One region of the Metabacillus sp. GQ13 genome, then DNA from elsewhere that is predicted to be linked to it. Evidence: predicted binding sites of a transcription regulator. Region 1 holds the regulator's gene; each other region holds the start of a gene.
What was found. Region 1 encodes LexA, which represses DNA repair genes until DNA is damaged. Its sites were predicted from a motif close to CGAACATATGTTCG; they were not measured.
Positions count from the first base shown of each region.

Region 2: the regulator LexA is predicted to act here: its motif matches at 2,057-2,070, upstream of AC6CHR_RS07680 (Y-family DNA polymerase).
Region 3: the regulator LexA is predicted to act here: its motif matches at 1,805-1,818, upstream of ruvA (Holliday junction branch migration protein RuvA).

Region 1 is NZ_JCAXET010000001.1:277,830-284,744, forward strand. It holds gene AC6CHR_RS01400 (YneF family protein) at 1-209, opposite strand, end outside; gene sirA (sporulation inhibitor of replication protein SirA) at 295-744, opposite strand; gene AC6CHR_RS01410 (DUF896 domain-containing protein) at 966-1,196, opposite strand; gene AC6CHR_RS01415 (YneB family resolvase-like protein) at 1,353-2,009, opposite strand; gene yneA (cell division suppressor protein YneA) at 2,391-2,702, opposite strand; gene lexA (transcriptional repressor LexA) at 2,859-3,482, shown strand; gene glnA (type I glutamate--ammonia ligase) at 3,691-5,025, opposite strand; gene AC6CHR_RS01435 (MerR family transcriptional regulator) at 5,080-5,481, opposite strand; gene AC6CHR_RS01440 (methionine gamma-lyase family protein) at 5,581-6,855, opposite strand; gene hflX (GTPase HflX) at 6,861-6,915, opposite strand, start outside.
Region 2 is NZ_JCAXET010000005.1:126,811-133,725, forward strand. It holds gene AC6CHR_RS07675 (YolD-like family protein) at 99-431, opposite strand; gene AC6CHR_RS07680 (Y-family DNA polymerase) at 736-1,998, opposite strand; gene AC6CHR_RS07685 (YqzH family protein) at 2,245-2,439, shown strand; gene AC6CHR_RS07690 (SDR family NAD(P)-dependent oxidoreductase) at 2,530-3,324, opposite strand; gene proC (pyrroline-5-carboxylate reductase) at 4,027-4,863, shown strand; gene AC6CHR_RS07700 (hypothetical protein) at 5,143-5,415, shown strand; gene AC6CHR_RS07705 (M20/M25/M40 family metallo-hydrolase) at 5,426-6,915, opposite strand, start outside.
Region 3 is NZ_JCAXET010000003.1:101,843-108,757, reverse strand. It holds gene AC6CHR_RS04455 (DUF8096 family protein) at 1-40, shown strand, start outside; gene AC6CHR_RS04450 (hypothetical protein) at 108-293, opposite strand; gene AC6CHR_RS04445 (cold-shock protein) at 554-754, opposite strand; gene AC6CHR_RS04440 (BofC C-terminal domain-containing protein) at 1,157-1,690, shown strand; gene ruvA (Holliday junction branch migration protein RuvA) at 2,000-2,608, shown strand; gene ruvB (Holliday junction branch migration DNA helicase RuvB) at 2,619-3,623, shown strand; gene AC6CHR_RS04425 (DUF2905 domain-containing protein) at 3,616-3,816, shown strand; gene queA (tRNA preQ1(34) S-adenosylmethionine ribosyltransferase-isomerase QueA) at 3,846-4,874, shown strand; gene tgt (tRNA guanosine(34) transglycosylase Tgt) at 4,949-6,094, shown strand; gene yajC (preprotein translocase subunit YajC) at 6,224-6,484, shown strand; gene AC6CHR_RS04405 (TIGR04086 family membrane protein) at 6,533-6,915, opposite strand, start outside.

The DNA of each region.
Region 1 (6,915 bases):
TGTCCGTTCATAGCTTTCATCATTTGATTGATCTTCTTTTGAGAAGGTTTCTGACCCATTTGCATCATCATCATTTTTAACATTTGCTCATTGATTGGTGGATTTTTCTTTAGATAAGTCATCATATATTTACGCGCAATGAAAAATCCTAGCGCAACTCCAGCAAGTAGTGCTAGAACGCCTACTAGAATAACAACCCATAATTCCATTATATTTCCTCCTTCATGTTGTCTATCTTACAGTGTACTAAACCCAAGGATATTATACAACATTTGTCCCGTAATTTCCTTATTTTCATACAAAATTTCTTTCTTTGATAGGATTTAACCAACCATACCTTTCTCCCTGCAAGTCCATTGCTAAAAATTTTGGATCAAACTTTCTAAGTACTTCAAAAAAAATCGTTTCTGCTTCATAGCTTCCGTCTGATGAAAGCTCCAAATAACGATCCTTCACAATTAAAGTAGCATTACCACGATTACGTTTCAATTCAATTTTATGGATATGATGCGTATTCGAATAATCTGATCGATTTACCAAATGAGTATTTAGTAACTGATGTATAAATAAATGCGGAATAGGCTTTGTAATATAATGAATTTGTTTCTCAAGGGTATCAACAAGGTTGGATCGAACAGTCGTCCAATAAAAGTCCTGAAAAAGGTGATAAATTTTAGATTCACGACCAAAGTAGTGACTTGCAAATTCTTCCTCTATTAAATAAATGTAATAGTGTCTCACCATTCCATTCCTCCTCTATCATTCCTTTTCTCTTATTATAAGAGATAGATAAAGCAAGAATTGTCTTAAAGCGGAGAAAGAAGACACTATTTTTGTCGAAGTGTTTGAGATTCTTTTGAGTTATGATTATTTAAGAATTCCTGTAAAAGGAAATGAAAATAAATAAATCTAGAAAAAGAGACGTTATTAGTCAAAAAAAGAATAAACCATAAAGATTTATTCTTTCAATGAAGATTATTTTTCTTATCCTCTTTTAATTTCTTCGGTGTAACATCATTTCCATTTGGATCTACAATTGTTACACCTTTTAAAGTATTCTTCATTGAAGAACGGAACGTTTTTAGATATTGTTCTCGTAATACTTGTTGTTCTTCTTTTTCTACTTCAGTCAGACCTACTGACTTAGATTTTTTTGATAATTCATTTATACGTGAAAGTTGATTTTTAGGTAACATAATTAACTATTCTCCCCTATATATTTCATACATGTCATATTACTAAAAGGAGTAAAGAATAGCAACTTAAATGGTTTAATCGTCACCATTATTCTAAAAAGTTATTCATTCATTTTAATGAGATAGGATATAAGGTGTAAATGAAGATCCTACTAGTTAGTGAGGTTCTTTTGACTGATTATCTAGATACTCTTTGTATCTTCTATGGACGGTTGCTTTACTAACATCATATCCTAGACCCTTGAGAATTGCAGCAATTTCATGAAATGTAAGCTTTTTATTACGAAGTTTTATGATTTCATCGATCGGAACAGAAAGTTTTTCACGACCTCCACCCCTATCAAGATTGGACAAATTATCTTGAGGTTTATATCCATTTTCAATAGCTCGATGCATCCCCCTTTTTATTTTGTAATTCACAAGTTTTCGCTGAAATTCTTCAACAGCAGCAAGAATATTTAAGACCATTTCATCACTTTCTGATAATTCTGGTTCCCCCTGCTCAGTAAGTGTAAAAAGTGTTGCATCTAATTTCTTTATTTCATGTAAAAGGGCTATTTTAGCATGCCCCCTTCCTAGACGGGTATCATCCTGTACAAGAATAATTGAAGCCTGTTTGTCTTTTAACATAGCAAGTGCTTCAATGATTCCATCCCGATCAACAGCATAACCACTATGGCGCTCTTCTATTATCTTTATCACATCTATTTTATGGATTTTTGCTAATATCTCTAGCTCCTCTCTTTGTCTTATTAAAGAACTATCTTGTGTTTTTTTATCGGTACTTACTCTGCAATATATAATTGCCTTCATTTTCATCATCCTAGCTATAAAAAGATTAATTTCATTTCTATTAATCTCTGGAAATTATCCTTAAAACTTTCAACCACATGTATCTTAAGGTTCGCTCGAAATTTGGTTATATATATGGAAAACTAATCATTTTATGTAAGGGTCTTTTCTAAAAGTTTGTTGCTACCAAAACTAGTAATGTCGGCCTTTGGATAGTACCCAGTAACTTCGGGATTAAGATATTACCTAGTGGCATTAAGATATTACCTTAAAAATAAGTCATCGGTTTTTTTATAATTAGAAGCTATTTAAAAGAAAATGGGCTAAGTCATTTAATGAAAAGCAGCAATCTTTGCGAAAACACCTTTATGTGAAAAATCATCTATTCATATTTAACTTTAACTACTCACTAGCAATCTGTTCAAATTTCATTTGGTGCCCTTTTTCTAAAGGTACAAAAACTAGATCACCTGGCTTGATAATACTAGAGTGAAGTTCATTTTTATCTTGAACCCATTCCACAAAATCTTGTTTAGATATATTTGCATTAGTATGAAACTTATCAGCGATACTCCATAAACTATCACCTTCTTCTATTTCTACTATATAAAAATTTTCTAAATTCTCATTTTGATTAGTATATGATATCGCACCTGTGATAGCTAATAATACAACAATGAATGATAGGATATAAATGATAGATTCTTTTTTCAATTCTCTCACCTCATAGGAATATTTGTTCGTATTTATAAAATAATCATAATACGAACAATTGTTCCAGTCAACACTTTTTTTCGAACTTATGTTTGTACGAACAGGAAAATGATGCTATACTAAACATATATTACAGGAATCCGAGGTGTCACAAGGATGACGAAACTATCAAAAAGACAACAAGATATCTTAAGTTTTATCAAAGATGAGGTACAAAAGAAGGGTTATCCACCCTCAGTTCGTGAAATTGGGGAAGCTGTTGGTTTAGCTTCAAGTTCAACTGTACATGGTCACTTGGCTAGATTAGAATCTAAAGGTTTGATTCGAAGGGATCCAACCAAACCAAGAGCAATTGAAATTTTGGAAATAGAGGATTCTTCTACCATTCCAAAAAGCAAAGTGGTTAATGTACCTGTTATAGGTAAAGTAACAGCTGGTGTACCTATAACAGCAATAGAGAATGTGGAAGAGTATTTCCCCCTACCCGACAGATACGTAAATGATGACGAACATGTTTTCATGCTCGAAATTATGGGTGATAGTATGATAGAAGCAGGTATCTTAAATGGTGACATGGTCATTATTCGTCAACAGCCAACTGCTAATAATGGTGATATTGTTGTCGCGATGACTGAAGAAGATGAAGCAACCTGTAAACGATTTTTTAAAGAAAAGGATTATATTCGCTTACAGCCTGAAAACTCTACAATGGAACCAATTATCTTACGAAATGTAAGTATATTAGGAAAAGTAATAGGTGTTTATCGTACTATCCACTAAAAGTCTTGCCCCTGGGCAGGCTTTTTTTCTGTTTAATTTCGTTTTTTCTATCTCTCAAAGTTTTTTTCATTGATTAAGTGTTAGATTTTGATATTGAAATTGTTAAACCCAACAACTTAATATAAAAAACAAAAAAGGTGACAAATATAGAAAGAAACCTAGTTTCAATCGTATATTTGTCACCTTCAATATCAGGAAAACTTCTTATTTAATACATTGACATGTATTGTTCTCTTTCCCATGGGTGAACTTGGGTGCGGAACATATCCCACTCTATTTCCTTGGCTTCAATAAAATGCTCGAATAAATGTTCTCCTAAAGCATGTTTCATTGTACTATCTGTTTTTAGTAAATCTAGAGCTTGAGCCAAAGTAGCTGGTAAATCTACGATGCCACTCTCGATACGCTCTTCTTTTGACATAACGTAAATGTTACGGTCAATTGGTTTAGGAGCTGCAAGCTTGTTTTTGATTCCATCAAGACCAGCTGCTAATAATACACTCATTGCTAAGTATGGATTTGCAGCGGGATCAACACTACGTACTTCAACACGCGTGCTTAAACCACGTGATGCTGGGATACGAATTAATGGACTTCTATTTTGAGCAGACCAAGCAACATAACATGGTGCCTCATAACCTGGTACTAAACGTTTATATGAGTTAACAGTAGGATTTGTTATTGCAGTAAATGCTGATGCATGTTTAATGATACCTGCAATAAATTGTCTAGCTGTTTCACTTAATTGAAGATCTGCACTTGTATCTAAGAATGCATTTTCTCCATTGCGGAATAATGATAAGTTCATGTGCATACCAGATCCGTTAACACCGAATAATGGCTTTGGCATAAATGTTGCATGTAAACCATGCTTACGAGCAATTGTTTTAACAACAAGTTTAAATGTTTGAATATCATCACATGCTCTGATTGCACCAGCGTATTTAAAGTCAATTTCATGTTGACCAGGTGCTACTTCATGGTGGGATGCTTCAATTTCAAATCCCATTTCCTCAAGTTCCAGAACGATATCACGACGGCAATTTTCACCTAAATCAGTTGGTGCTAAATCAAAATACCCACCATTATCGTTTAGTTCAAGTGTAGGCTCTCCATTTGCATCTAATTTAAATAAGAAGAATTCCGGCTCAGGCCCTAAGTTAAAATCTGTGAAACCTAACTCTTCCATCTCAGCTAGTAGACGACGTAAGTTATTACGTGGATCCCCTGTAAATGGCGTTCCATCTGGATTATAAATATCACAGATAAAACGAGCAACTTTTCCCTTTTCTGCTGTCCATGGGAAGATAACAAAAGTATCTAGATCTGGATATAAATACATATCAGATTCTTCTATACGTACAAACCCCTCGATTGAAGATCCGTCAAACATCATTTTGTTATCCATTGCTTTATCAAGCTGACTTACTGGAATTTCAACGTTTTTAATTGTACCAAGTACATCCGTGAATTGTAGACGGACATATTTAACATTGTTTTCTTTCACTAAACTAATAATATCTTCTCTTGTATACTTAGACATTGAAAATCTCCTCTCTTCATTTAAAAGCTTATATTTAAATTTAAATTACTCACTTTAATGAAAAAACCTTGTCATATCACCCTGTCTTAATGTTGGTCGATTAAAACGACCTGCTTGCATTAGTTCGGATTTCAATAATTTACGTAACTCAGCATCACTTAAACTTGGTTTTTCAACTGTTTTAGGTTTCTCTTGTTCGTCTTCATTATCCGCATCATTACGTGAAAAGATCTGCTTAATTCCGGCTAAGTTGACACCTTGTTCAATTAAATTCCTTATTTCTAATAACTTATCAACATCATTAAAGGAAAAAATTCTGCGATTTGTATCAGTTCTTGCAGGAAATATCAGTTCGTTCTCTTCATAGTATCGAATTTGCCTGGCAGATAGCTCTGTCAGTTGCATAACAATTCCGATAGGAAATAGGGGCATTGAGCGTCGTATATTATCACCCATGTTATTCGCTCCTTATCTTTATCTATTTTGATTATAACCCTTGTTATATTATCTGTCAATAACATGTGAGGAATTATAACATCAATTTTCAAAAACTAGTTATCTATTTATTGAGATTAAATTTTGTTCTAATAGTGAATCGATTGCAGAACATACGGCTATCTTTACATGTGAGTAGGTCAGACCCCCCTGAACATAAGCAACATATGGTGACCGAATAGGTCCGTCTGCAGATAATTCAATACTTGCCCCTTGGATAAAGGTACCCGCAGCCATGATAACATCATCTTCATAGCCAGGCATATAGTTAGCATAGGGAGTGACGTGTGAATTTACTGGTGAAGCATATTGAATCGCTTGGCAAAAAGCTACCATAAGATTAGGATCATTAAATTGGATCGATTGAATTAAGTCTGTTCTTGTTAGATTCCACTTCGGATTTGTTTGCAATCCAATTTCCTCCATAAATGCCGAAGTGAAAATTGCTCCTTTTAATGCTTGTCCTACAACATGTGGCGCTAAAAAGAAACCTTGGTACATTTCTTGTAGACTATAAAGGGATGCTCCAGCTTCTGAGCCTATTCCAGGAGATGTCATACGATACGAGCAAGCTTCTACTAATGACTTCTTCCCAACAATATAACCGCCAGTTTTCGCGATCCCTCCACCCGGATTTTTTATAAGTGAACCGGCCATTAAGTCCGCACCTACATGACAAGGTTCGAGTTCTTCTACAAACTCACCATAACAATTATCGACAAAAATAACAATATCTTCTTTTAATTCTTTTACAAACGTTATCATTTCTTTAATCTCAGATACTGTAAAAGAAGGTCTATTAGCATAACCTTTAGATCTTTGGATACCGATCATCTTTGTTTTAGATGTAATGGCTTTCTTAACAGAGTCAAAATCAACTACACCATTGTCTTTTAAGTCTACTGTTTGATAATCAATCTTAAATTCCTTTAAGGAACCATTGCCACTTCCTCTAATTCCTACAATTTCTTCGAGTGTATCATATGGCTTACCTGTAATATAAATAAGTTCATCTCCCGGTCTTAATACACCGAATAATGAAATTGAAATCGCATGGGTACCAGAAATAATTTGCGGTCTTACTAAACCCGCCTCTGCTCCAAAGACATTCGCGTAAATTTTCTCTAATGTATCCCGCCCTATATCATCATATCCATAACCAGTTGTAGGAATAAAATGCGAATCACTAACACGGTGCTGCTGATAACTTTGCAGGACTCGGAATTGATTAGCCTCACTAATTCTGTCTATATTTTGGTGTACCCCTTTGATCATTTCTTCTACCTTATAAACAAGGGGTGCAATAATTGCACCCTGCTTTAAAAACTCAAACATATTCATTACCCTTTCTGAGCATACTTCTCTAGTTGTCCATTTATTGAGTGAAACGGAAGA
Region 2 (6,915 bases), on a different contig from region 1:
CATAGGTATATCATGTTCTCATCTCTAAGTGCTTCTGAAAGTCCCAATCAAAGAAACAGATCAATAAGATAGCACCTATTGGTCCATCTTCTAATTTGTTACTTTTGTTTCACATCAACAATTGCTTGAAGTGGTAGCTGAAAATGTTGGCCACTTTGCTCATTAACTATACGAAGTACATGCTTAATCGGATCAACAAAATGGATGTAACCAGAGCATGTGTGATGAAAGTGGTCTTTATAATACGTAAAAATGAGTTCCGTATGTTCTTCCATTGCCATACAAATCGCCTCGTTAAACTGTTCAAGCTGTTGCTCATCAAGCTCAGGTTTTTCTTGATAGGTATCCGTCTCTGACCAGTCTCTTAGTAGTTTCACATGCTCAGGTAACATCATCGATGTCCATTTTATATTGCCTCTATCTCGTATCATGTCTTACCCACCATCCTAAAAGCATTAAGTATATCTAATGAAAATCCCTTGGGTATCCTAACTGAATCAGGGTCTGCGCAATTTCATGATACCCTCTCCTAAAGCTACATACGTTATACTCCGTTGCTTACCTACTTCCACGCTACGTTCCTCCTAAAAAATAAATAAAGTTCTAATACCGTATTCTTTAGGTGCATGATCGAAAGCTTTTCCATTTTAAAATAGGCTTTTAAGGAATGGGATAACGCTGATGCAGGTGCCCCTATTGATCCGTTTCAGTACTTCCTCAAATTCTGAGTTTACGTTATGCCTTATGACCGCCCACAAGCTTAGCACGATGTTTCGCTGTTCCTGCCGGCGTGTATGACACGGCGCGTAAAATCGCGTCTGATCCATATTTATAGCGAATTGAATCCATTACATAGCCTAGTGTTCGTTGTTTAGATCGATTTGGTTGAAACAAGTCCAATTGCATTTCACAATCGTCTTCAATATTTGACAACGTAATCGATAGTTGTCGCACTGTTTTATTTGTATAAAACGTTTCAAATAACTGCAAGCATGTGTCATAAATGTCCATTGTAATGTTTGTAGGCTGATCAATCGTTTTGGAACGGTGGAACCCTCCTCCAAATTCATCACGGCTATATCCTACTCCCAGACTAATCGTTCTTCCAACCTTTTTGTGTTGGCGTGCTCTACTGGCAACTTCCTCACTGATTTCTAACATAACATGCTTTACTTCTTCTGAATCTGAATAATCGCGAAGTAAAATTTGACTTTTTCCAAAGCTAACCTGCCCCTGCATAATTGGTGCACCAATTTCTGATAAGTCAGCTCCCCATGCATGGTAATAAAGTTGATTGCCCATGACACCAAACTTTTTCTCGAGTAGTTCAAGTGGATAGTGTGCAAGCTGTCCAACGTTGAAAATCCCCATTCGATTTAATGTTTTTTGCACTTTGGAGCCAATCCCCCACATTTGATTTAATGGTTCAAGCTTCCAAAGTTTTTCCTTTACGTCGTCATATGTCCATTCTGCAACACCAGTTTTCTTTGCATCAATATCTAAGCATACTTTTGCCAAAAGTAGATTAGGTCCAATACCAACTGCACTAGGAAGAGCAAACTCACGCTCCATGTCATCACGGATTTTATCGGCAATTGTCCACGCATCTCCCCAGATATCCTCAACGCCATCGACCTCTATAAAACTTTCGTCAACACTGTAAGTATGAATCGCTTCTTTTGGTACATAGCGGTGAAATAATTTTGTTATTTCCGTAGACATCCGAATATATGCCCCCATCTTTGGATTGACAATGTTGATCCGTGGATCATTTGGAACCTCAAAAAGCCTCGCTCCAGTTTTTATGCCGAATTCCTGTTTCATAAGCGGAGAAGTTGCTAGTACGATACTTCCTTGACGGTTTGTATCACCAACAACAACTAAATAGCAGGTCAGTGGGTCCAAGCCAAGTAAAACAGCCGCACAACTTGCATAAAAGCTTTTCATATCGATACAAAGAATTTTTCGCTTTGGCAATTGATCATAGTTTTCAATCATAGCTGGTTCCTCCCAAAAACAGAATGTACGTTCGCTATTATTATATTCTTATAATAAGAGAATATACGTTCGAATTCAATGGAAGTTTTCACCATACCTACGATTGTATTAGCCGTCTTGATGCTCGTTTCAATTACTTTGTAAAATAGTAACTAATAAAGTATCTATAGGGAGCAACAACTTTTTAATTACGCAATCTTCAAAAGTGACCTAAAAAACAGGTATACTAACATAGAGAGGTGTTATATGGAGGAAAAATTCATTTTGAAGATGCTTAGAAATAACTTTTTACAGTACGGCAGAAGTCTTATTGAAAATCCACTTTCTGAAGATGATTACAAGTTTATCATTGAAAAAATAGTAGCTGAAAAAGATGAAGATACAGAGTGGTACGAAGTTATTGAAGATGTAGTATATGCCTATTTTACAAATCAGGAGTAGAACATTCATTAGACAATCTCAAACACAGGTTGTTAAAAAGCAGGCAAGAGGCTCGACGTAAACACTGAGCCTATAACTAGGAGCCCACAATTATTTCTTAAAAAGAGCCTTCCCTGCTATCCGTTCAAAGAGCCTTGGCATAACTTGGTAAAGGGTACTTCCTGCATTCATCCAACCCGGTAGATTAATTTCACGTCTTGAAGTTAGCATAGAGTTAACAATAATCCGGGCTACCTTATTTGGGTCAAGCATCCAGCGTTCAACACTTTTTACATAGTCACCTTGTTTGTCGGCAATCTCAAAAAAATTAGTTTTAATTGGACCTGGATTAACAGAAGTCACATATATCTTACTTGGCTTGACTTCCATTCGTAGACTGTTTGTAAAACCAATCACAGCATGCTTAGAAGCTGCATAGAGACTAGACTTTGGCGTTGCAATTTTCCCAGCCTGGGATGCGATATTAATAATATGTCCCTTGTTTCTTTTCATCATAGTTGGTAGCACCATTTTTGTTGTTGCTATTAACCCATAGACATTTACCTCAAACATATTTTTCATTTCATCAAGTGTAGCGTCAATGACATCATTAAAGATGCCGAACCCAGCGTTATTGACAAGAATGTCGATTTGACCAACTTCCTGCTCAATCTGCGAAAATATCCGCTGAGTTAACTCAATATTCTGAACGTCCAGCACATAATAATGACAAGACACATCATAGTCTTGTTTTAATCGTTTAGCTAGCTGAACAAGCATTTCTTCTCTCCTTGCGAGCAGAATAAGGGTAGCTCCTTGCATTGCACACTCAACTGCGATTTTCTCCCCTAAACCACTTGATGCACCAGTTATTACTATATTGCATCCTTTTATACGCGGATTCACTTAAATCACCTCAAACGTTTTAGCAGTATTTGACTAGTCATGTTACATGTAAGTATCACCTTTAATTTGACCGATTTCCTTAGAATAGTCAAGTATCTTATATAAGGCATTGCTGTAACATAATATGGAATAAAGGAGGAAATCTGAAGTTTGTCCTTCATAAAATAACTTGACAAGAAACTGTCCACCACTGCATAATAAATAAAAATTCAGGCAATTGGCACGATAATCTCTTTGGCTAAGGCCCTCTTCTAAAAGTTTGTTGCTCTAGTACTAATAAAAATCGGCTTTTGGATTTTTATTATGTAAATTGAAGCAATCTATGGAGGGATATCAGAGTAATTTAGCGAAAAGAGCACGAAGATTACTTAAAACGTGTAACATTAGTACTTTTTACGGAAAACAACAATCTTTGCGAAAAAGCCTTGACTAAAAACGTATCATTTTCTATGACGAATTCAGGGACTATGACAAGTATACTAAATAAGAAGCAGTAAAGAGATGGGCCGCATAGTGAGATGCTTCATGGCACCATTTTTTATTAAACCTACCCTATGAACTGTTAGGAAAACCTAACCGTATTTCAGCGATAAGGACAGTATGGGAAAATCCCAATCCAACTAAGTTGGTACAGTGGAGCCATTCCATCCTTTTATAAGGATGGAATGGCTTTTTATATTGTAAACAAAGGAGGAGTTCCATTTGGATAAAATTGGATTTATTGGCGCTGGATCAATGGCAGAAGCATTGATTGCAGGACTTTTAAATGGTGGAGTTTTCAAATCAGAACAAATAATCGTTGCCAATCGCTCTAACTCAAAACGATTACTGGAGCTTACAAAAAGGTACGGTATTGAAACAACACATAATAAAGAAGAGTTAGCGCAGAAATCATCGATAATCGTTTTAGCAATGAAACCTAAGGATGTAAAGGCCGGGATCGATGGTATTCAATCTTCTATTTCAGATCAACTAATAGTTTCAGTTTTAGCAGGGATTTCAATTAAAACAATTACTAGTATTCTCGGTAAACAAGCTGCCATTATTCGAGCTATGCCTAATACATCAGCTACGATTGCTAGATCAGCTACAGCAATCGCAGCAAGTCATAACGTCACAATGGCACAAATTAAGAAATGCCAATCTTTGTTTGAAGCAATTGGAATTTGCAAGCAAGTTGAAGAGAATCAGCTCGATGCGGTTACAGGTCTATCTGGTAGTGGGCCCGCATATGTTTATTTTTTAGTAGAGGCTATGGAAAAGGCTGCTGTTGAGGTTGGTCTCGATTCAATTGTAGCAAGAGAACTAATTGTTCAAACTTTACTAGGGGCATCTGAAATGATAGCGAGCTCTGATAAACATCCATCACAACTAAGAAAAGAAGTGACAAGTCCTAACGGAACAACCGAAGCGGGTATTCAAATCCTTCAGGACAAAGGATTTGAGGATGCGCTAATCTCTTGTGTAAAACGAGCTACAGAACGATCACAGGAACTAAAAAACATGTTTGCAGAGGCGCTCATTACGACGGATAAGTGAAATAATGTAGAGACAAGTAAGAAGATCCAATATTAAACTGATGAGAGCGTTTGGAGAAAACGGTGCACTTTTTCTATTGTTTGAAATAATACAAGAAACTAGAGGCTCCTCATAGTTATTCCCTCTTACCAAGGCTAAGCTTACAAATGAAATATGGTGGTACAATACTAGAAGTTATAAACTTATACGGGTCGTGTATACCCATTCATATCAGATAATTGTCCGCATTTACATTACTACGCTAATTTGATAATTCTTGTTCTAAGTAGGTGATTATTAGTGAAAGTTTCAATAACCGAGCTACCTGATCGAGAAAAAGTAATTTATCAGAAAATAACACAAATGCCAAAGCAAGAAAAACAAATGCTTTGGCATCTTATTAAACATACGAATATTGAAGGATTTGCGCTTCACCCAAAAATTGAAAAAGAAATGCTTTCTCTTATAAGACAAGAATTTATTGCGATCAATGAAATCTATCAAGGCGAGGGCTTTAGTTTTTTCATTTTACAAAAAGCTCCGTACTTACTCAGACAGTTAAAAAGGCGATAATTCAATTTATTTATTCGTTTTGTTCAAAGATCATGTTAATTGAAAGGTGTAATAACTCAGGTAAAATAGTAAACGAGTATGGAATATGCAAGCGTTCTGTCCATTTATGTGGATCTCTTCCTAATGGTCCTATATTTAAAACAGGAATGTTTAAGCTATGCATTTCTTTCAATGGTAAATTAAAGTGCTTTCCGTAAAGAGGCATATTTGTCGTCAATTGGGAAACTGATTGTACATTGTCATTTAATTGTAGAAAACTCAAATCGCATAGACCTGGAAAGTAATTCTGCTGTTTCATTGTGATCTCATATTCCTTTTTCATATAAGTGATTACATGTTCTACGGTTCTTTGAATTTGCTTATTTTCTTTAGAGGATACAGCAGGATAAAACGGTGGGCTGTAAAAAACAACAATCATTGGAGCGTATTCTTTACACATCCCCACGAGTTCTGCAACCAATCTCGTAGAATAGTCCTGATCTCCTTCATCTCCCCGATTTGCTGTTAAATCATTTAATCTTCTTGTTATTTCTTTTTCACCATATTTGTTTATTGCTTTCTGTAACAGTTCGCTATACGAAAAAACACTTACTTTCCATTCAGGTGCTGTAAACTGAACAAACAGATTAAACCGACTAACCCGATCTACATAAAACTCCTCTACATTCAAGGCTGCATTCTTTGCAAGTTGAATTAGCTGTTCATGGAGATCACTAAATTGTCGATTCATCATAAAAAGGTTATACATAGATACAGATGCGTGCGGAATTTGAACTGAGTATTTTCGTTTTAAATCTCTCATCATTAGGCTCGTTGGTGGCGGTGTTACTTCATCATCAACTTGTTCACAGAATGATTCGTTTAATTCAATTAATTGATTAAGTTCAGAAAGTAAGAGATTAGCGTTTAATCCCGAAAATGGTTCACCCACATGTGTTTCAATACCACAGCAATATAAGCCAGCCAGTACCTTACCAATTGAACCAGAATAGATATAATGGTGTTGGTCATTTGGATATTTGGCAAACATAGGTTCAGAATTTATACATGCTTTAAACGTCAATCGATAACGTTTCTTCATATCATTTAAGATAGGGACCGCATGTAACATACCGGCAGAGTCAACCTCTTCGTCTGGGACTGTTACTAATAAAAGATTACCTCTATACTCTCCACTCATCGCCCTCTCAAGCAGGGATAATTGAACAGAAAGTCCAGCTTTCATATCCATGGTCCCTCTACCAAACAACCACTCATCACTTTCGAGATCCTCTCGTGCAGATAATGGCAGTTTTGAACTTATTGATTTTAACTCTTTGGTTAGCTGTTCAGGTAGAAAAGCTAAATGAGCTAAATCACCATAATCTGTGACATCCACTACATCAAAATGACTCAATAAAACAATGGTTTCTTCATTATCGCCTTGCCTTACCAATCCTGTTACAATCGACCTTCCATCTTTCAGCGGATGATGATTTAAGTATTCAGGATGTTTTTTAA
Region 3 (6,915 bases), on a different contig from region 1:
GAGGGAATGCCGAGAATGTGGTATGAAAAAAAGTATATAATTAACAAAAAGTCACTCATTTTATATGGTTTTTTTGAAGATGGATGAGTGACTTTTATGCATTAATTCTACTTAGTAAATAAATATCTAACAGCTTTATAAATAAGGACTACTGAGAAGAGTAAAACTGTTAACACACCAACCACTGTTGTAAACGGTGCCAAAGAAGCTAAAAACGTACCAGCTAATGGAACTTCAATTAATGCAAAGCCTGCTAAGATAGCAGCTAGGAATAAAAAAATCCAACTACTCATAAAAAACCCCTCCTTTTACTAACAACATATGTCTACACAGAAGAGTGGATTAATGACTTAGCCTACTGGCATTAAAATATTGTTGTTATCTAGAGAAGAGAAAGAGGTTAATTGTTATATTATTGTTGAGGTGAATTCTCCCTTGTAGCCATACATTCTAACAACCTAATACACCTTATCCAACATAATTCAAAGTCTTATTAACTTGAGTAACAAAAAAAGGACTTCAACAGAAGTCCTTTTTTTGGCTAAATATAAAATTAAGCTTTGTTAACGTTAACTGCTTGAAGTCCACGTTGACCTTGTTCAGTTTCAAAAGTCACTTTTTGACCTTCATCTAAAGTTTTAAAGCCTTCGCCTTGGATAGCTGAGAAATGTACGAATACGTCGTCTCCACCTTCAACCTCGATGAAACCGAATCCTTTTTCTGCGTTAAACCATTTTACTGTACCTTCTTGCATGTATGTTGCCTCCCGTGTGGATTACCCACAATTTATTACTATCCTTGCTCAATTAGATATCAAAGGCGAAAAGTTTAATTACTTATTCTTTCCTTACAGACCGAACAAAAATAATTCTTCTTAATAATAACAGAGAATGGGCTTAATAGCAAATAGGTTATCCTACCTTTTTGTAAATTTCCTTTTGTTTTTAAAGGATTTATTATCAGTAAATAAAAGTTTCTAAAGTAAAGCTAAGTCTAGTGTTAAAAGTTCTTTTGGAGAATGTTATTTTGGTTAAAATTTCTTAAAATGGTCACAATAGTAACGAACAAAGGTTGGATTTAACCAACAATTTAAATAGCGTAAGGATCATGCACATGTTCAATTCTTTATATCATACTAACAACTGAGGTGAGATCGATGAAAAAAATTCATCCAAGTCGCATCCTTACCGTTTGCAGCTTGACAATAATGATTTTTAGCATTCTATTAGCAAATGGTAATCAAGCAAGTAGTATATCAGAGGAAAAAATAGTTAAAGGGCCACTAACTGTAAAAGTAGTTTTGCAGCAGATATATCTTGATGGGGAGTTAAGTGAAGAAGTGAAAAATGAAACAATCCTTTCGATGGAAGACTTCTGGGCTTCTTATGTTGGTTGGCAGTTAATAGACCAGAATGAACAGAGAATTATCTTTCAAAAAAAGGTAGAAGATATCTCTCCGCTGTTAAAGGCTAACGGCTACTTTGGGATTGGAGATGATGGTACATTATCAATCTTTAACGGAAAACCTGAGACAAATGAAGTCATTCAATCTTTTTTCCAAATTGATATTAAAAAGCTAGAGAGCAGAAAGCAAAGTGAATTACTACGAGGGATTAGAATTCACTCAAAGGATCAATATTTAGAAACATTAAAAACACTTGAATCTTTTTCAAAGTCAGAGAAAAAATAGAGGATGCTGATGCTAACTTTAAGGGTGAAAATCTTTTAAGTTAGCCTTTTTGTTTGGAATCATTCCGCTATTTATTGTTTTTATGATGTTTGTATTAGTGGTATTATAATAGTGGGAACGATTGTACGTATTGCACTCCAAGAGAAAATCCCCATTCTATTGAAGTTTGAAAAAGCGAGTCGCTTGTTTGTTTAAAGAAGCTCAATAGAGTTCATTCTGATTTTTTGAACTATTCTTACATGTAATATTCCTTCTGATTAGCAGCTTTTTTTGATACAATAGGGTACAGTCAAAAAGAGGTGAATTTCGGTGATTGAATTTATTAAAGGGTATGTTGATGATGTGACACCAGAGTTTATTGTCATTGATCATCATGGAATAGGTTATCAAATTCATACACCTAATCCATTTAGTTATGAAAAGAGCAGTCAGAAAGAGTTAATTATTTATACATATCAGCACGTGCGTGAAGATATATTAGCACTATATGGCTTTCAATCAAGGGAAGAAAAGGCTTTGTTTATGAAATTGCTAAATGTAACCGGTATTGGTCCAAAAGGAGCTTTAGCGATTTTGGCATCAGGAAATCCATCACAGGTCATTGAAGCGATCGAAAATGAAAATGATACCTTTCTAGTGAAATTCCCTGGTGTAGGAAAAAAGACAGCACGCCAAATTATATTGGATTTAAAAGGAAAGCTTGGTGATGTTGCTGCATTATATGCCCCCGACTTATTTACAAATGAACAAGCAATTGATAATCGTACAACCAATCTAGCCTTAAGTGAAGCAATTGAAGCTTTAAAAGTGCTAGGATATGCTGAACGAGAAATAAAGAAAGTTGTACCTTCTTTACAGGAGGAAAGTTTAACAACAGATCAATATATTAAAAAAGCGTTGCAAAAGCTTTTGAAGTAAGGTGATAAATATGGATGAACGCCTTGTATCAAGTGAAGCAGATTCACAAGAAACATTTATTGAGCATAATTTAAGACCGCAAACGTTAGTACAATATATTGGACAAGATAAAGTGAAAGAAAATTTAAAAGTGTTTATTGAAGCTGCGAAAATGCGTGGAGAAACACTAGATCATGTTCTTCTGTACGGTCCCCCAGGACTAGGGAAAACGACATTAGCTACAATTATTGCCAATGAAATGGGCGTAAATATCCGAACAACTTCTGGTCCTGCAATTGAAAGACCTGGTGATTTAGCAGCCATTTTAACTGCATTAGAGCCAGGAGATGTCTTATTCATTGATGAGATACATCGTTTGCATCGTACAATAGAAGAAGTTTTGTATCCGGCAATGGAGGACTTTTGCTTGGATATTGTCATTGGGAAGGGCTCTACAGCTAGATCTGTACGTTTAGAACTCCCACCTTTTACGCTTATTGGTGCTACAACAAGAGTTGGTTTATTAACAGCCCCACTTCGTGACCGCTTTGGTGTTTTAAGTAGACTTGAGTATTATAATGAAAACCAATTATCAACTATCATTGAACGAACAGCTGATATTTTAGAAGTTGGCATAGAGCTTGATGGGGCAATTGAGATAGCTAGAAGATCAAGAGGTACTCCGAGAATCGCAAATCGATTGTTAAGAAGAGTAAGGGATTTTGCACAAGTTAATGGGGAAGAAACGATATCAAACGAATTAACAGTTACCGCACTAGAAAAGCTACAGGTTGATAAATTAGGGCTGGATCATATTGATCACAAGCTATTACTAGGTATAATTGAAAAATTTCGCGGAGGACCGGTTGGAGTTGATACTATTTCGGCAACAATAGGGGAAGAGTCTCATACAATCGAAGATGTATATGAACCCTATTTGCTTCAGATTGGGTTTCTCCAACGAACTCCAAGGGGAAGAATAGTAACAGATCTTGTGTACAGTCATTTTAAGATGGAGGTTCCAAAACGTGACTGATTTTCCTAAGGTATTAATGATTATTGGTGGTTTACTTCTAATCGTTGGATTTTTTATGCAATTCATTGGGAAATTACCAGGTGATTTCATTTTTAAAAAGGGTAATACAACTATTTTTTTCCCGATTGTTACATGTATTGTTATTAGTATTGTACTTTCAATAGTACTTTCCTTATTTGGTCGATTTAAGTAGTTAGTGAATATAGAAATTAGGTGAATGGTATGAAAGTAGAATTATTTGATTTTCATCTTCCAGAAGAGCTGATAGCTCAAGTTCCATTAGAAGAAAGAGATGCCTCAAAATTAATGGTTCTTCATAAGGAAACTGGTGAAATAAAGCATGAGACATTTAAGTCAATTGTTGATTATTTTAACCCAGGTGATTGCCTAGTCTTAAATAATACTAGAGTGATGCCAGCAAGACTTTTTGGTGTGAAAGAAGATACCGGAGCTGGAATTGAGATTTTACTTTTAAAACAACAAGAGGCAGACGTATGGGAAACATTAGTTAAGCCTGCCAAGCGTGTTAAAGAAGGTACTGTCATTACATTTGGTTCCGGTGTACTAACAGCTACATGTGTAGGTACAAGTGATCATGGTGGTCGATTACTTAGATTTGACTATGAAGGAATCTTTTACGAAGTTCTTGATTCCCTTGGGGAAATGCCACTACCTCCATACATTAAGGAGCAACTAGATGACCGAGAAAGATATCAAACTGTTTTTTCAAGAGAAATTGGGTCTGCTGCAGCTCCAACTGCTGGACTTCATTTTACTGAAGAAATACTGGAAAAGCTAAAGGAAAAAGGCGTTCATATTGCATTTATTACTCTTCATGTTGGACTCGGTACATTCCGGCCTGTTAGTGCTGATACTGTAGAAGATCATGAAATGCATGCTGAGTTCTTTCAAGTCACAGAAGGAACGGCGAAATTGCTAAATGAGGTACGGAGCAATGGTGGACGAATTATATCAGTAGGGACAACTTCTACTAGAACACTTGAAACAATTGCCTCTATGCATGATGGCAAATTCGTATCAAAAAATGGATGGACCAATATTTTTATCTATCCAGGATATGAATTTAAAGGGATTGATGGAATGATTACAAATTTCCACTTGCCTAAATCTTCGTTAATTATGTTAGTAAGTGCTTTAGTGACTAGAGATTATGTAATGAATGCCTATAAAACGGCAGTTAAGGAAAAATATCGATTCTTCAGCTTTGGGGATGCTATGCTAATTATTTAGATTAACTTTGAGTGTTTTATAGAGTGACGAGCGTTGCGTAAAGCGCAAAGTCATTCTTTTAAGGAGGAAAAAAGGTGTCAACATCGCCAATACGTTATGAACTAATTAAAACATGTAAACAAACTGGAGCAAGACTTGGTATCGTCCATACACCACATGGAAGTTTTGAAACACCTGTTTTTATGCCTGTAGGGACACTTGCAACAGTAAAAACAATGTCTCCCGAAGAATTAAAAGAGATGGGAGCAGGGATTATTTTAAGCAACACGTATCATTTATGGCTTCGTCCTGGTAATGAGATTGTCAAAGAGGCTGGCGGTTTACACAAGTTTATGAACTGGGATCGTGCCATTTTAACAGATTCAGGCGGATTTCAAGTTTTTAGTTTAAGTGATATGCGTCGAATTGAGGAAGAAGGAGTGCACTTTCGTAATCATTTGAACGGTGATAAGCTTTTTCTTTCTCCAGAAAAGGCTATGCATATACAAAACGATTTAGGTTCAGATATTATGATGGCTTTCGATGAGTGTCCTCCATTTCCAGCCGAATATGATTATATGAAAAAATCTGTAGAACGTACAAGTCGTTGGGCAGAGCGATGCTTAGAAGCCCACAATAGACCAAATGATCAAGGTTTATTTGGCATTATACAGGGTGGGGAATATGAAGAGCTACGTAAGCAAAGTGCTAAAGATTTAGTTTCTCTAGATTTCCCGGGCTATGCTATTGGCGGTTTATCAGTAGGTGAACCAAAAGATGTTATGAATCGTGTGCTTGATTTTACTGCACCACTAATGCCAGCTAATAAACCACGTTATTTAATGGGGGTTGGTTCACCAGACTCATTAATTGATGGTGCCATTCGTGGAATTGATATGTTTGACTGTGTGTTACCAACACGTATTGCGCGGAATGGAACACTAATGACAAGTGAAGGCCGTTTGGTTGTAAAGAATGCAAAATTCGCAAAAGATTTCCGGCCACTTGATGAAAATTGCGACTGCTATACTTGCCGTAATTATTCACGAGCATATATAAGACACTTGTTAAAATGTGACGAAACATTCGGAATAAGATTAACTTCTTATCATAATCTATATTTTCTGGTAAACTTAATGGAACAAGTAAAAGATGCTATCCGTGAAGATCGCTTAGGCGACTTTCGTGAGGAATTCTTTGAACGATATGGTTTTAACAAACCAAATGCAAAGAACTTTTAATTAGGCTATTTTTCTAAAAGATTGTTGTTCATCATAAGCACAATACGTAAAGTCATTGCTTTTTACGAAAACAACAATCTTTGCGAAAACAGCCTTTAATGATGAATGCTTGAAAGGGGGGAAATAAAAATGGAAATCTTAGGAACAGTATTACCTTTAGTACTTATGTTTGCAATTTTTTACTTTTTGCTAATTCGTCCGCAACAAAAACAACAAAAAGCGGTTCGCGAAATGCAAAATAGTTTACAAAAAGGCGAAAAAATCGTAACGATTGGTGGACTTCATGGTATTCTAGACGCAATTGATGAAGACAAGATTGTTATTAAAGTTGGAGATGGAACTCGCTTGACATTTGATCGTAAATCAATTCGTGAAGTAGTAAAAGACTAATTATACTACATAGCATAAAAAAGCAGGGTTCAAAATGGACCCTGTTTTTTATTTGCTCGCTCTTGCTGAAGTTAGATTAACACCGAAAACGCCGCCGACCATTGCGACTAATAAAAAACCTGCATGGTACATTGTCTCTTCCATCGTAAATAATTGGCTATGGCCTAGAAATTTAAAGAGAAAAATAATTAGCGAGTAAAGAAGTGCAGTGATCCCACCAATTAACCACCCTTTTTCTTTCCCGTTTCCTCCCGCGACAAACCCACCTATAAACAATGCAAATACTGAAATACCTAATAATAGCCAAGTGATTGATGATTCGCTCAGACTAGTAAACTTTAAAAGCGAAGTAATTATTAAACTTGTGGCCAATGCTACAACAAAAATAGTGATTAAACCATAAAGAATCGCTTTTCCCCACTTTTTTGATT